2 regions of the Nocardioides sp. S5 genome follow, and region 1 is predicted to be linked to the other one. Evidence: predicted binding sites of a transcription regulator. Region 1 holds the regulator's gene; the other holds the start of a gene.
What was found. The regulator LexA, encoded in region 1, represses DNA repair genes until DNA is damaged. The targets are predictions, from matches to a motif close to TCGAACANNTGTTCGA.
Positions count from the first base shown of each region.

Region 2: the regulator LexA is predicted to act here: its motif matches at 1,657-1,672, upstream of recA (recombinase RecA).

Region 1 covers NZ_CP022296.1:4,028,678-4,033,674, forward strand. Annotated here, with positions in the region: gene CFI00_RS19920 (LysM peptidoglycan-binding domain-containing protein) at 1-121, opposite strand, end outside; gene CFI00_RS19925 (SDR family oxidoreductase) at 325-1,107, opposite strand; gene lexA (transcriptional repressor LexA) at 1,235-1,957, shown strand; gene CFI00_RS19935 (hypothetical protein) at 2,159-2,779, shown strand; gene tnpB (IS607 family element RNA-guided endonuclease TnpB) at 2,860-4,227, shown strand; gene CFI00_RS19945 (FAD-dependent oxidoreductase) at 4,442-4,997, shown strand, end outside.
Region 2 covers NZ_CP022296.1:2,185,374-2,190,370, forward strand. Annotated here, with positions in the region: gene CFI00_RS10825 (class I SAM-dependent methyltransferase) at 1-158, shown strand, start outside; gene CFI00_RS10830 (DUF3046 domain-containing protein) at 155-349, shown strand; gene CFI00_RS10835 (MFS transporter) at 346-1,599, shown strand; gene recA (recombinase RecA) at 1,808-2,860, shown strand; gene CFI00_RS10845 (regulatory protein RecX) at 2,850-3,587, shown strand; gene CFI00_RS10850 (phosphoribosyltransferase family protein) at 3,632-4,120, shown strand; gene CFI00_RS10855 (GNAT family N-acetyltransferase) at 4,133-4,867, shown strand; gene CFI00_RS10860 (PPK2 family polyphosphate kinase) at 4,875-4,997, shown strand, end outside.

The DNA.
Region 1 (4,997 bases):
CGGCCAGGACGAGGAACAGCGCGGTCACGAAGACCACGAGGCGACCGCGACGGGTCAGGCGCACCGTCGAACGGACGGGGGCGGGAGTGGTGAAGCTGGGGGCAAGGCTGAGGGTGCTCATGGTGTGGCCTCCTGGGGAAGATCAGCCGGGTACGTTGTCGAGCGAATGTCTAGTGGGACCCACCGACAACGGCTTCGCAGCCGCCTCGACGTCGATCAGACGTTCGATCGAACATGTGTACGACGGTAGAGCACCTGTTCGAACAGGTCAAGCACCCGCACGAACAATTGTTCGATGCGACGGACAGCGCGACGAGACGGCGGTCAGCGCTTCCTCATCGCGCGCCGGCCCTGCGCGGCGAACAGCACCGCGGCGTGCTGCGCGGTGCCCGGGGTGAGCATGGCGCCGCGCATCACGCCCGCGCGCCAACCGGGCATCGTCCGGACCACCCGTCGCGAGCCCACGAGGGCGACAGCGGCCTCGGCCACCTCGGCCACGCCGAGGATCCGCCCTCCCGAGTACGTCAGCTGCGAGCCCATGCCGTCGGGGTCCTGGCCGGCCAGCATCGCGGTGTCGACGCCGTCGGGGCACAGCGCGTGCACCCGCACCCCGCGCGGCGACTCCGCGTTGACCGACGCCGACAGCGAGACGACCGCGGCCTTCGTGGCGGCGTACGCGCTGTAGCCGGGCACCGGGCCGAGCCCGGCGAGCGAGGCGACGTTGACGACGTCGCCACCACCCGGGCCGAAGGCAGCGAGCGCGGCGCGGCAGCCCCACATCGCGCCGAGGAGGTTGACCTCGACGAGCCGGCGGACCTTGTCGTCTGAGAGCGAGGCGAGCGTGCCGTCGTCACCGACGCCGGCGTTGTTGAACCACGCCACGAGCGGCCCGTGCGCAGACGCCTCGGCGGCGACGGCGCGGTGCGCGTCCGGGTCGCGTACGTCCATCGCGACGCCCGCGGCGGCACCGATCTCCGCGGCCGTCGCAGCGGCCGCCACGGCGTTGAGGTCACCGACCACGACCCGGTGCCCACGGGCCACCATCAGCTCCGCGATCCCGCGGCCGATCCCGCGGGCCCCGCCCGTCACCACGCACGACGTCGTCATGTCCGCAGGCTAGCGACACGCGGCTTCGAACAGGTGTTTGATCCTCGGGCCCCGGGAGGACTACGGTGATCGCACCAGCCACCCCATCGCCCACGAGGTGGCCACCCGCGTCGAGAGGTTCCACGAGATGGCCAAGTCAGAGGACAAGAACGTCATCGAGATGCCCGACGGTCCCCCGGACGCCACCGGCCTGACCCCGCGCCAGCAGCGCGTGCTGGCCACCATCAAGGACTCGATCGAGACCAAGGGCTACCCGCCCAGCATGCGCGAGATCGGCCAGGCCGTCGGCCTCACGTCCTCCTCGAGCGTCGCGCACCAGCTGCGCGTGCTCGAGGGCAAGGGCTTCCTCAAGCGCGACCCCAACCGCCCGCGCGCCCTCGAGGTGTTCCTGCCCGAGGTGATGGCCGCGCGCCGCTCGATGTCCAGCGGCGAGGAGTCGAGCGTCGACGAGACCGGCATCGGCGACGTCGTCCCGACCGCGGTCAACATCCCCGTCGTGGGCCGCATCGCGGCCGGCGGGCCGATCCTCGCCGAGGAGCAGGTCACCGACGTCTTCCCGCTGCCCAAGCAGCTCGTCGGCGACGGCACCCTCTTCCTCCTCGAGGTCTCCGGCGACTCGATGGTCGAGGCCGCCATCTGCAACGGCGACTACGTCGTGATCCGCCAGGAGCAGACCGCGACCAACGGCCAGATCGTCGCGGCGCTGATCGACGGCGAGGCGACCGTGAAGACCTTCCAGCGCAAGGACGGCCACGTCTGGCTGCTGCCGCACAACGCCGCCTACGACCCGATCCCGGGCGACAACGCCACCATCCTCGGCGTCGTGACGGCAGTGCTGCGCAGCCTCTGACTGGGTGTGTCCCTATTGCACTGACGACGAGCACGGTCACCGTGCGGGGCATGTCGTACCCAAGTGATCTGACCGATGAGCAGTGGGCGTTGCTGGATCCGGTGTTCAACGCGCCGGGCAAGCGCGGCCGCAGGCATGGTGATGACCTCCGCACCGTGGTAGACCCCCACACGGCTCGCCGCCCTGTGCAAGAGCGGGCCGGTGTTCGTCGGGCCGCTGGAGATGGGGCTGCTGCTTCACCAGCCCGGTTCGGATCGGCCGATCGGCGCCGACCACTTCGTCGCGGTCCTCGACGCCGGCCCGGACGGAGTCACCATGCACGACCCCCAGGGACATCCCTACGCCTGGTTGCCGCGCGCTGCGTTCCTGGCCGCCTGGGGCAGCGACACGATCGGGTACGGCACCGGCCGGTTCCCCCTGCGGACCAACCTTCGGCGGGTGGCGGACCGCACCGAGCACGACGCGGTGCGCGACCTGCTGCCGCTGGCCTACCGGTGGGCTCGCGGCGACCACGGTTCGTCAGGCGGAACCGGGATGGCGTTGCGCGACCTCGCGGAGCGGGCCGAAGCCGGACTCGGCAACCCGGCGGTGCCCGTGTTGCAGGACTTCTCCCTCCGTCTGGGGGCACGCCGACGCGCCGACGCCGCCACGGAGCTCGCGGCGTGGCCGGAGGTCGCCGACGTCCTGGACGCCCAAGCCCGTGCACTCGGGCGGGCTCAGTACGCGGCGGTCCGCGAAGACGGCACGCAGCTGGCGGACGCTTTTCGCCAGGCCGCCGATCTGCACGACGAGCTCGTGAACGCACTCTCCCGAGCCGTCTGAAGCAGAGCCCTCCACACCTGCCGGTCAGCGGCACCGCGGGTTCGCGATTTCTGTCGGTGCCGACCGGCACCATCAGGGGCATGCCCGTAGCCGCTGGAAAGACCGCCGATGCCGTGCTGGTCTCGCATACCGGTGTGGCGTTGACCCGGGCCACTACGTTCCGGTTCACCCTCGACGTCACCAGCGAGCAGCACCAACGGCTGTTGGCGCACGCCGGGGCGTCCCGGCTGGCGTTCAACCATCACCTGGCCCGGGTGAAGGTGAACCTCGACCAGCGTGCCGCCGAACGCACCTACGGTGTGCCGGAGGCGGACCTGACGCCGTCGTTGTCGTGGAGCAAGGTCTCCTTCATCAACCACATGAACGCCTGGAAGGACGGCCGCGCGGTCGACGCGCCGGTCAACCACGACGGCAGCCGGGGTCTGCCGTGGCGAGGCGAGGTGTCGACCGATGTGTTCGAGACCGCGTCCGTGCACGCCGCCCAGGCGCTGGCGAACTGGGCGGCCTCCCGAAACGGCGCACGGGCCGGCAGGTCGGTCGGGTTCCCGCGGTTCAAGTCCCGGCACAAGACGACGCCGGCTTTCCGGCTCCGCGCCAAGTACCCCGAGGGTGCCGCGCCGCCGGTCCGTCCGACCGGACCGAAGGCGATGCGGTTCCCCAAGCTCGGTGGGCTCCGGGTCCGCGAGTCCACCCGCCGGCTACGGCGGCTGCTTCAGCAGGGCCGCTTCCACGCCTACGCTGCCGCGTTCCGGTACGAGCGCGGCCGCTGGGTCGTCTCGATCACCGGCGTCGCCGCACCGTTCCACCCGGCTCGCCGCACCACCACCGGCCGCCACCGGGCCCGGGTCGGGGTCGACCTCGGCGTGAAGACCCTCGCGGTCGCCGCCGACGAACACGGCAACCTCCGAGAAATCTGGGAGGGGGTGAAAGCACTCCACACAGCCCAGGCACGCCTGAAGCTGGCCAACCAGAGGTACTCGAGAACCAAGAGGGACTCCAACGGCCGCAAGAAGGCAGCACGACGCCTCGGCAAGCTCCACGCCCGCGTCGCTGCGGTACGGAAGGCGCTGTTGCACCAGATCACCGCCGACCTCGCCAAGGGCTACGCCTGCCTCGTGGTCGAGGACCTGAACACCGCCGGCATGCTCGCCAACCGGCGGCTGGCACGGGTGGTCTCCGACGCTGCGTTCGCAGAGCTGCGCCGGCAACTCGAGTACAAGAGCAGTTGGTACGGCACCGAGCTCATCATCGCTGACCGCTGGTTCCCGTCGTCCAAGACCTGCTCCGGCTGCGGGAGCATCAAGGCCGACCTGACCTTGACCGACCGCACCTACCGATGCGACTCCTGCGGTCTGGCCATCGACCGCGACGTCAACGCCGCGATCAACCTCGCCCGCTACACCGAACCACCACCGAGCAGCTCACCGCCACAACATGTGGCCGCCTGACGCCCGCACCGCGTCTGCACCCGGATGGGCCGGGGAAGAGCCGACCGCCACCCTGCAGCACTGGGGCACTGGGTCGGAACCGAGGTAAGACCACCCCCGTGGCGCTCGGACGGCGACCAAACCACACGTCCGTCAGGTAGGGGTGAAGGGGAGCCGGTGTCGTCCCGAATAGGGACACACCCAGTGACAACCAGCGCGGGTGCACGATGGCTGCATGAGCCAACTCCAGGATTCCTACGACTACGTCATCGTCGGTGGGGGTGTCGCGGCCGCCAGTGCGGTCTCCGGCATCCGGTCGGAGGACGAGGGCGGCAGCATCGCCGTCATCGGCTCCGAGCCCGCCAAGCCCGTCTACCGCCCCGCCCTGTCGAAGGACCTGTGGCTCAAGGACGGCGCCACGCTCGAGGGCAACTCGCTCGCCGGTGACCTGGAGGACGACGACCACGTCGACCTCGTCACCGACACGACCGTGACGGCGATCGACCCCGACGCCCACGCCGTACGCCTCGCCGACGGCAGCAGCGTCGGCTACGGCAAGCTCCTGCTGGCCACCGGTGCCGAGCCGCGCGTGCTCGCCCTCGACCCCGGACCGCGGGTCGTCTACTACCGCACCGCCGCCGACTACGAGCGCCTGCGCGCGATCGCCGGGAAGGGCAGCCACGTCGCCGTCGTCGGCGGTGGCTACATCGGCTCGGAGATCGCCTCCGCGCTCGTGCAGAACGACGTCGCCGTCACGCTCGTGCTCAACCGGGAGGACGTGCAGGAGCAGA
Region 2 (4,997 bases), 1.8 Mb from region 1:
GCAGCCGGCGTCACTTCACCTACTGGCGCGCCGACGCGCTGCGCGAGGTCGTGGCCGGCTCCGGGTGGACCGACGTCTCGGTCCGGTCGGGCATCGCGGGCCACCTGGGGGAGGCGTGGCTCGAGGTGTCGGCGGTCCGTGATTCGGTGTCCCCATGAGGCACACCGAGTTCTGGGCGCGGCTCGACCACGCGCTGGGGCGCAGCTACTCCCGCACCTGGGCCGAGCTCACCGTCGTCCGCGACCTCGACGGGCGCACGACCCAGGAGGCGCTCGACGCAGGAGTGCCGCCCAAGCAGGTCTGGGCCGCCGTCTGGCGCCAGCTCGAGCTCCCGGACAGCGAGCGGTGACCAGCGAGGTCGGCGCGGTCCTCGACGTCGAGCAGGTCCAGCGCCACACCGTCCGCACGCTCGTCGTCTCCCAGGCCGTCGGCGCGGTCGGAGTCACCATCGGCGTGGCCACCGCGTCCCTGCTGGCGCGCGACATCTCCGGCAGCGAGACGCTCGCCGGGCTCGCCCAGACCTTCCAGGTCCTCGGCACGGCAGCAGCGGCCTACGTCCTCGCGCGGGTGATGCGCCGACGTGGACGCCGCATCGGCATCGTGCTCGGCTACCTCGCCGGCGCCACCGGTGCGCTGCTCGCCGTCCTCGCAGGCGTCGTCGACTCGATGGCGGTGCTGCTCGTCGGTGCCGTGCTGTTGGGGGCGACGTCGGCGGTCAACAGCGGCTCGCGCTATGCAGCGACCGACCTCGCGACCGAGGCGCACCGCGCCCGCGCGTTGTCGGTGGTCGTGTGGGCCACGACGATCGGTGCCGTTGCGGGGCCCAACCTGGTGGGCGTCGGCGGCACGGTCGCACGTCCGCTCGGCATCCCGGAGCTCACCGGCGGCTTCGCGATCGGCTCGGTCGTGCTCGTGCTGGCGGCCGGTTGGGTCTGGGTGCGGCTGCGTCCCGACCCGCTCCTGCTGGCCCAGGAGGCGGCCGGTGTCGTGCCGGACGGCGCGCCGCACGTGCGGGGAAGGTCGTGGGCGGCCTTCACCACGGTCGTGCGGGACGTGCCCGCAGTAGGCGCGGCCGTGGTCGCGATGGCGTGCGCCCATGCGGCGATGGTGACGGTGATGATCATGACGCCGCTCCACATGGAGCACGGCGGCGCGCACCTCGAGGTCATCGGCTTCGTCATCTCGGTCCACGTGCTCGGGATGTTCGCCTTCTCGCCCGTCGTCGGCTGGGCGGCGGACCGCTTCGGGCGCTCGCCGGTGCTGGTCGCCGGAGGGGTGGTCCTGCTGGTGTCGCTCGCGCTCTGCGGACTGTCGCCGGAGGGCTCCTCGTGGCAGATCTTCGCCGGGTTGTTCCTCCTCGGGCTGGGCTGGTCGTGCGCGACCGTCGCCGCCTCCACCGTGATCGCCGACCGCACCCCGATCGAGGCGCGCACGGACGTGCAGGGGACCTCCGACATGGCCATGGCGCTCACCGCGGCCGGTGGTGGCGCGTTCGCAGGGGTCATCGTCGGGGGACTGGGCTACCCGGCGCTCGCCCTCTTCGCGGCCCTGCTCGCCCTCGCCGTCGTGGTGGCAGGACGGCTCACCCGGACGCCCTGACCCCGACCCGCACGGTCATCGCGAACATCCGCGCGACACGCCGCGCCACGTCTGCCATCGAACACGTGTTCGGGCTACTGTTCGTCCACAGGTACGACGTGCGGCGAGGTTGTCCACAGCGTTCGACCGTCCTGATCAGGGACTGTCGGTGGCTCGCCCTAACGTCGGAGAAGTACCGACACACACGACGAGAGAACGGGACACAGCAATGGCTGGTGCAGACCGCGAGAAGGCCCTCGACGCCGCGCTCGCACAGGTGGAGAAGCAGTTCGGCAAGGGCTCGGTCATGCGACTGGGCGACGAGACGCGTGCCCCGCTCGAGGTGATCCCCACCGGGTCGATCGCCCTCGACGTGGCCCTCGGCCTCGGTGGTCTGCCGCGCGGACGCGTGGTCGAGATCTACGGTCCGGAGTCCTCCGGAAAGACGACGGTCGCCCTCCACGCGGTGGCCAGCGCCCAGGCGGCCGGCGGCATCGTCGCCTTCATCGACGCCGAGCACGCGCTCGACCCCGACTACGCCAAGGCCCTCGGTGTCGACACCGACGCCCTCCTGGTCTCCCAGCCCGACTCGGGCGAGCAGGCGCTCGAGATCGCCGACATGCTGATCCGATCCGGCGCGCTCTCGCTGATCGTCATCGACTCCGTGGCGGCCCTGGTGCCCCGCGCCGAGATCGAGGGTGAGATGGGCGACAGCCACGTCGGCCTCCAGGCGCGGCTGATGAGCCAGGCGCTGCGCAAGATGACCGGTGCGCTCAACAACTCCGGCACGACCGCGATCTTCATCAACCAGCTCCGCGAGAAGATCGGCGTCATGTTCGGCTCGCCCGAGACCACCACCGGTGGTCGCGCGCTGAAGTTCTACTCCTCGGTGCGTCTCGACGTGCGCCGCATCGAGACGCTGAAGGACGGCACCGACATGGTCGGCAACCGCACCCGCGTCAAGGTCGTGAAGAACAAGGTGGCCCCGCCGTTCAAGCAGGCGGAGTTCGACATCATGTACGGCAAGGGCATCAGCCGCGAGGGCGGCCTGATCGACGTCGGCGTCGAGGCGGGCATCATCCGCAAGGCTGGCGCCTGGTACACCTACGAGGGCGACCAGCTCGGCCAGGGCAAGGAGAACTCGCGCAACTTCCTGAAGGACAACCCCGACCTCGCCAACGAGATCGAGAAGCTGATCCTGGAGAAGCTGGGCGTCATCCCGGCCGTCGACAAGCCTGCCGACGAGCTGAGTGACGAGCCCATCGGGGTCAATGACTTCTGAGGAACATCGCCCGCCGCCGTCGTGGGCCGGTGACGTCGGACTCGGCGTGCGCGCGTGGGTGGGGGACACCCCACCCACGCCGTCGCCGGCGACCGAGCCTGCCGAGCGGTCTGGTGAGCGCTCGCGCAAGAAGGGTCGCGGCCGCAGCCGCACCCGGACCCGCGCCGAGGCCGAGGAGGCCCGCGCCGCCACCGCTGCCGCACGCGCGGCGGAGGTGGAGGCCGATCCCGAAGGAGTGGCCCGCACGATCCTGCTCGATGCGCTGACCGGCCAGGCGCGCACGCGCCGTGAGCTCGCCGACAAGCTGGCCAAGCGCGAGGTGCCCGACGAGATCGCCACCGAGCTGCTCGACCGTTTCACCGACGTCGGCCTGATCGACGATGCTGCCTTCGCCTCGGCGTGGGTGGAGAGCCGGCACCGCAGCCGCGGGCTCGCGCCCCGTGCGCTGGCGCAGGAGCTGCGCCGCAAGGGCGTGAATGACGAGGAGGCCAAGGCCGCCCTCGAGCAGATCGACGAGGACGACCAGCGCACCGCGGCCCGCGCACTGGTGGACCGCAAGATGCGGTCCGTGCGCGGGCTCGAACCGCAGGTCGTCACCCGGCGCCTGGTCGGGATGCTCGCGCGCAAGGGCTACGGCGCAGGCCTGGCTTTCTCGGTGGTCCGAGAAGCGCTGGCCGACGACGACCAGGTGGACCTGACCGACCTCGTCGACCACCCGGAGGACTGAGCGACCCCTTCCGCGGCAGGTCAGCCCTCTGGTGGGATGTGCTCGTGAGCAACGAGCGCGAGGTCCTCACCTACGACCTGTTCGGCACGGCCACCCGCGAGCTGGCGCAGGAGGTGGCCGACTCCGGCTTCGCCCCGGACATGATCCTGTCGATCGCGCGCGGCGGTCTCGCGCTCGGTATGGGCCTGGGCTACGCGCTGGGGGTGAAGAACCTGTCGGTGATCAACGTCGAGTTCTACACCGGCGTCGACCAGCGCCTCGACGTGCCGATCATGCTGCCACCGACGCCGGCGGCGATCGACCTGTCCGGGCTGAAGGTCCTCATCGCCGACGATGTCGCCGACACCGGCCGCACCCTCGAGCTGGTGCACCAGTTCTGCGAGGGCAACGTGGCCGAGGCGCGCACCGTCGTGATCTACGAGAAGCCGCAGTCGGTCATCAAGCCGGACTACAGCTGGCGGGTCACCGAGCAGTGGATCGACTTCCCGTGGTCGGTCCTCCCGCCGGTCGTGCCGGGCGCGCTCGCCCACTGAACGGCGTACGGCGTGCAGGTCCTGGTCCGCGACGGGGAGCACACCGCTGCGGGGGACACCGGCCCCGGGGAGTCGTGGGCGGCGACCGCTCTCAGGCTCGCCGAAGGCCTGTCGCCGACCCCCGCGCTCCACCTGTGGCCGCACGACCTGTCCGGTGGGACGGCGCACTTCGTCGTCGACCGCGACCTGGTCCTCGACCTCCGGGCGATGACGCGCGGCGACCTGCCGGTCCTCGCCGGATGGCTGCGGGCTCCGCACGTGCGCCGGTGGTGGCACGCCGACGGTGAGCCGACCGACGCCCGCGTGACAGCGCGGTACGGCCCCAGGGTCGACGGGGACACTCCGACACGGATGTGGGTGGTCGAGGTCAACGGTCGCTCGATCGGGTTCGTGCAGGACTACCGGATCCGGGACTACCCGGACTTCGCCCTGCTCGCTCCCGACCCCGACGCCCTCGGGCTCGACTACGCGATCGGGGATCCCCACCGTCTCGGACGAGGACTGGGTGTGCGGATGGTGTGGGCGTGGATGCAGCGGGCGAGGCGCGACCTCCCCGACGCCGGCAGCTACTTCGCGGCACCGGACCACCGCAACCTCGCCTCGTTGCGGATCCTCGCCAAGGCGGGGTTCGCGCAGGGCACGTGGTTCGACGAGCCGCAGCGGGACGGGGCCACGGCGACCGCCGTGGGTTGCACCCTCGACGTACGCCGCGTGCTGGGACCGGTGGCAGTCGCGGGTGGGCCATGATGTGCCCATGACCGACGACATCTCCGCCCACCTGCGGCTCCCGCAGGGGCCGGTCGACCTGTCCGCGATCGAGACCGACGCCGCGCCCGGCTTCGACGGCTCCAAGACCGACGGCAAGGCGGCGCTCGCG